DNA from 2 places in the Streptomyces sp. CLCI03 genome. Region 2 is predicted to be linked to the other one. Evidence: predicted binding sites of a transcription regulator. Region 2 holds the regulator's gene; the other holds the start of a gene.
What was found. The regulator HrcA, encoded in region 2, represses chaperone genes, less so after heat shock. The targets are predictions, from matches to a motif close to TTNGCACTCNGNNNNNCNGAGTGCNAA.
Positions count from the first base shown of each region.

Region 1: a site for HrcA is predicted at 1,497-1,523, ahead of groES (co-chaperone GroES). Genes of this name have one in related genera too.

Region 1 covers NZ_CM132132.1:3,372,178-3,375,088, forward strand. Annotated here, with positions in the region: gene groL (chaperonin GroEL) at 1-930, opposite strand, end outside; gene groES (co-chaperone GroES) at 1,045-1,353, opposite strand; gene ACWG52_RS15320 (hypothetical protein) at 1,609-2,256, shown strand; gene ACWG52_RS15325 (response regulator transcription factor) at 2,286-2,911, shown strand, end outside.
Region 2 covers NZ_CM132132.1:5,406,976-5,409,886, forward strand. Annotated here, with positions in the region: gene ACWG52_RS24895 (DUF3097 domain-containing protein) at 1-315, opposite strand, end outside; gene ACWG52_RS24900 (MBL fold metallo-hydrolase) at 344-1,069, opposite strand; gene hrcA (heat-inducible transcriptional repressor HrcA) at 1,218-2,234, shown strand; gene dnaJ (molecular chaperone DnaJ) at 2,235-2,911, shown strand, end outside.

The sequences.
Region 1 (2,911 bases), 2.0 Mb from region 2:
GTCGAGCTTGAGGCCGACCTCTTCGGCGATGACGGTGGCACCGGTGAGGGTGGCCATGTCCTGGAGCATCGCCTTGCGACGGTCACCGAAGCCGGGGGCCTTGACGGCCACCGCGTTGAAGGTGCCGCGGATCTTGTTGACGACGAGGGTGGAGAGCGCCTCGCCCTCGACGTCCTCGGCGATGATCAGCAGCGGCTTGGAGGCGCCGGCCTGGATGACCTTCTCCAGCAGCGGCAGCAGGTCCTGGATCGAGGAGATCTTGCCCTGGTTGATCAGGATGTACGGGTCGTCGAGGACGGCCTCCATGCGCTCCTGGTCGGAGACCATGTACGGCGAGAGGTAGCCCTTGTCGAAGGCCATGCCCTCGGTGAACTCCAGCTCCAGGCCGAAGGTGTTGGACTCCTCGACGGTGATGACACCGTCCTTGCCGACCTTGTCCATCGCCTCGGCGATGAGCTCGCCGACCTGCTGGTCCTGCGCGGAGAGCGCGGCCACGGCGGCGATGTCGGACTTGTCCTCGATCGGGCGGGCGGTCGCGAGGAGCTCCTCGGACACGGCCTTGACCGCGGCGTCGATGCCCTTCTTCAGGGCGGCCGGGGAAGCACCCGCGGCGACGTTGCGCAGACCCTCGCGGACCAGCGCCTGGGCCAGCACGGTGGCGGTGGTGGTGCCGTCACCCGCGATGTCGTTGGTCTTGGTCGCCACCTCCTTCACGAGCTGCGCGCCCAGGTTCTCGTACGGGTCGTCCAGCTCGACCTCGCGAGCGATGGTGACACCGTCGTTGGTGATGGTGGGGGCGCCGAACTTCTTGTCGATGACGACGTTGCGGCCCTTGGGGCCGATCGTCACCTTGACCGTGTCGGCAAGCTTGTTGACGCCGCGCTCGAGGGCGCGACGGGCGTCCTCGTCGAACTTCAGGATCTTCGCCATGGGAGCGGTTCAGCCCTCTCGAAAACTCGGGTTCAAACGAGCTACGCCCCTCGCCGCCCGGCAATCAGCGGGGTGACCAGGGGCGCAGCTCAAAAGCAGTACTGAAGAAGAGAATTACTTCTCGACGATCGCGAGCACGTCGCGAGCCGAGAGGACGAGGTACTCCTCGCCGCTGTACTTCACTTCGGTGCCGCCGTACTTGCTGTAGAGCACGATGTCGCCGACGGTGACGTCCAGCGGGAGACGCTGGCCGTCCTCGAAGCGGCCCGGGCCCACCGCGAGGACGACGCCCTCCTGGGGCTTCTCCTTCGCGGTGTCCGGGATGACCAGGCCGGAGGCCGTGGTCTGCTCGGCGTCCAGCGGCTGGACCACAATGCGGTCCTCAAGCGGCTTGATGGCAACCTTGGAGCTGGTGGTCGTCACGATCCGACCTCCCCCTTCGGAGATCCGGGGTTAACTGTCTGAGGTGGCGACCAGGTCGATCCGTCGTCGCGGGTGCCGGATCTGCCTGTCGCTGTGTTGGCACTCACCAGGGGTGAGTGCCAGGTGCGAGACTATTCCGGCGATTAGCACTCGGTCAAGCGGAGTGCCAATTCCCGCCACCGGGCGTTGCGCGGACCGGGCCCGGAACCCCGGAACCGCGAGCGTACGAACGTTCGGAATCGCTACTGTCCCCGCATGACCAGGCAGAGCTCGGGCGTGGACGTGCAGCACGCCATCCCCATCGTCATCGGCCTCGCGTGCGGGATCTACGCGTTCTCGGTCGGCGTACCGCGGCTGGTGACCCAGCTGACGGGGGTGGAGGGCTCCTTCACCGCCGAACGCTGCACCTGGGAGCTGGATTCCGAGGGCGAGACGCAAGGAGAGTGCGAGGGCTCCTTCACCGCCTCCGACGGCTCGTTCACGATCCGCCCGATCGAATCCGAGGGCGTCTTCCACAGTCGGCCGCAGGAGCCGGTGACCCGCCTCGTCGGCGGACCGTCGGCCGACAAGGCGGTCCCGCCGGACCTGGCGACCTCGCTGATACCCATGGGGTTCGGCCTGACCGCTTTCGCGTTCCCCGCGTGGGCGCTGACGGCGGCCACCCGCGACGCCGCCGAACGCCGCCGGCGCCGCCGGGCATGGCCCGCCGCGGCCGACCTCCCCCCGAACTTCGGGCCGGTCAGGATCCCGCACGCCGGATCCGGTACCGAAACCGGTGCCGGATGGTCCGCCGACACCGCCGCCGGGTCCTCCGCCGGATCCGCTGCCGGGTCCGCTGCCGGGTCCGCCGCAGCCGTGGGGTCGGAACCGCCCGTCGGCACGACACCGAAGCACCACTCCTGAGGGTTTCACCGATATGTGACGCTTGAGCCGTGCGCATCCTCGTGGTCGAAGACGAAGAAGGCCTCGCCGAATCCCTGCGGCGGGGCCTCTCCGCCGACGGGCACCGGGTCGACGTCGCCCACGACGGCCACCGCGGGCTGGACCTCGCCCTCGCCGGCGGCCCGTACGACGTCGTCCTCCTCGACCTGATGCTCCCGGGTCCCGGCGGCCACGAGATCTGCACCCGCATGCGCGCCCACGGCGACACCACCCCGGTCCTCATGCTCACCGCCCGCGACGGCGAGCACGACGAGGCCGAGGGCCTGGACTCCGGCGCCGACGACTACCTGGCCAAGCCGTTCTCCTTCGTGGTCCTGGCCGCCCGGATCCGGGCGCTGGCCCGCCGCGCCGGCACCCCCGACCGCGGCACGCTGCAGGCCGGCGACCTCGTCCTGGACCCGCAGGGCCGCCGCTGTCGTCGCGGCGACCGGGACATCGAGCTCACCGCCCGGGAACTGGGTGTGCTCGCCTGTCTGATGGAGCAGCCGGGCCGGGCCGTCGCCAAGCAGGACATCCTGGACGAGGTCTGGGACACCCCGCACGGCATCGACCCGAACATCGTGGAGGTGTACGTCTCCTCCCTGCGCAAGAAGATCGACGCCCCCTTCGGCCGCCG
Region 2 (2,911 bases):
CCGCGCCACCCGCGCCCGCGCCCCCGGTACGGCCAGCGAGCCCGAGGCCGTCAGGAGCGGCCCCGAGGGCCTGCGCGTGGGGCGGACCAGGGTGACCACCTCGCCGTCCAGCAGGAACCCGCGCGGCTCCATCGGGAACACCCGCCGCTTGCCGAAGCGGTCCTCCAGGGTCACCGTGCCCGCTTCACAGGCCACCACAGCGCCGCAGAAGTCCGTACCCGCCACCTCGATCACCAGGTCGGGGTCCGCCGCCACCTCCGGCACGGCCTTGGGTCGCTTCCACTGCGGGGTCAGGTCGGGGGAGTACTCGCGCATCCGGCCGACAGTAGGAGAGCCGCGCGCGTCATGCCTCCGACACGCCGGAAACGGCCGCCAGTGTGGCGCGTTGCGCACGGACGAACTCCGCCCCGACCACCGCTCCGTGACCCGGCACGTACAGCGCGTCGTCCCCGCCCAGCGACAGCAGCCGGTCCAGGGCCGCGGGCCACTGCCCCACCATGGCGTCCGGGCCCACCGAGGGCTCGCCCGACTCCTCGACGAGGTCCCCGCAGAACACCACCTCGCGCTCGCCCGGCACGAAGACGGCCAGGTCGTGGCCGGTGTGCCCGGGCCCCACGTTGGCCAGCAGCACCTGTACGCGGCCCAGTTCCAGCGTCCACTCGCCCGACACCTCGTGCCGGGGCGGCACCAGCAGGTCCACGGCCTGTGCCGCCTCCGCCGCCGCGAGCCCGTGCCGTACCGCGTCCCGACGCAGCTCCTCACGGCCCGTCGACAGCAGCGCGGCCAGCCCGACCGCCCCGAACACCTCGACCCCGGCGAAGGCGGCCCCGCCCAGGACATGATCGAAATGACCGTGCGTGAATGCGATATGGGTCACGCGCCGGCCCGTCAGCCGCTCCGCCTCGGCGCGTACCTGAGCGCCCTCGCGTACACACGAACCGGGGTCGATCAGAAGGACCGAATCCTTGCCCACCACCAGTCCCACGGTGCAGTCCCACACCGGCAGTCGCCGCCGGCCGACCCGTCCGGTCAGCCGTTCCCACCCGGACTCTTCCCAACGCACGTCCATACGGCGACGCTACCCTGGCGGGCCTCCCTTGCCAGGGGCTTACCGCCCGGCCGTACACTGAGCGGGGGCTCTCTGGCACTCGAACGATCAGAGTGCCAACAAACACGGCAGAACACGGCAACGGACCACAGCTGGAGGTGTGCGCGCGATGCTCAGCGAACGCAGACTCGAAGTGCTGCGCGCCATCGTCCAGGACTACGTCGGGACGGAGGAGCCGGTCGGCTCCAAGGCGCTCACGGAGCGGCACCGGCTCGGCGTCTCGCCCGCCACCGTGCGCAACGACATGGCCGTGCTGGAGGAGGAGGGGTACATCGCCCAGCCCCACACCAGCGCCGGCCGGATCCCCACCGACAAGGGCTACCGCCTCTTCGTCGACAAGCTGGCGGGGGTCAAACCGCTGTCGTCGCCCGAGCGCCGGGCCATCCAGAACTTCCTCGACGGCGCCGTCGACCTCGACGACGTGGTCGGCCGCACGGTACGGCTGCTCGCGCAGCTCACCCGGCAGGTCGCCGTCGTCCAGTACCCGAGCCTGACCCGGTCGACCGTTCGGCACGTGGAGCTGCTCTCGCTCGCTCCCGCGCGCCTGATGCTCGTACTGATCACGGACACCGGGCGGGTCGAGCAGCGGCTCATCGACTGCCCGAGCCCCTTCGGGGAGACCTCGCTCGCGGACCTGCGGGCCCGGCTCAACAGCCGGGTCGTGGGGCGCCGCTTCACCGATGTGCCCCCGCTCGTCCAGGACCTCCCCGAGTCCTTCGAGGCCGAGGACCGCGGCACCGTCTCCACCGTGCTCGCGACCCTCCTCGAAACCCTGGTCGAGGAAGCCGAAGAGCGGCTGATGATCGGCGGAACCGCCAATCTCACCCGCTTCGGACACGATTTTCCCCTGACGATCAGGCCGGTGCTCGAAGCGCTGGAGGAGCAGGTCGTGCTCCTCAAGCTGCTGGGCGAGGCCAACGAGTCGGGAATGGCCGTACGGATCGGGCATGAGAACGCCTACGAGGGACTGAACTCCACGTCGGTCGTCTCGGTCGGTTACGGTTCGGGCGGCGAAGCAGTCGCCAAACTCGGCGTGGTCGGACCGACCCGCATGGACTACCCCGGAACGATGGGAGCGGTACGCGCAGTGGCACGTTACGTCGGACAGATCCTGGCGGAGTCGTAAGTGGCCACGGACTACTACGCCGTTCTCGGCGTGCGCCGCGACGCATCGCAGGACGAGATCAAGAAGGCATTCCGGCGGCTCGCGCGCGAGCTGCACCCGGATGTGAACCCTGATCCCAAGACGCAAGAGCGTTTCAAGGAGATCAACGCCGCCTACGAGGTCCTCTCGGACCCGCAGAAGAAGCAGGTCTACGACCTGGGTGGCGACCCGCTGTCCTCCTCGGGCGGTGGCGGCGGAGCGGGCGGCTTCGGAGCGGGTGGCTTCGGCAACTTCTCCGACATCATGGACGCCTTCTTCGGCCAGGCCTCGCAGCGCGGCCCGCGCTCGCGGACCCGGCGCGGCCAGGACGCGATGATCCGCCTCGACCTGGAGCTGGACGAGGCGGCCTTCGGGACCACCAAGGACATCCAGGTCGACACGGCCGTCGTCTGCAACACCTGCTCCGGCGAGGGAGCAGCTCCCGGCACCTCGGCGCAGACCTGCGACATGTGCCGCGGCCGCGGTGAGGTCTCCCAGGTCACCCGGTCCTTCCTGGGCCAGGTCATGACCTCGCGGCCCTGCCCGCAGTGCCAGGGCTTCGGCACCGTGGTCCCGACCCCGTGCCACGAGTGCGCGGGCGACGGCCGGGTCCGCTCCCGTCGCAGCCTCACCGTCAAGATCCCGGCGGGTGTCGAGAA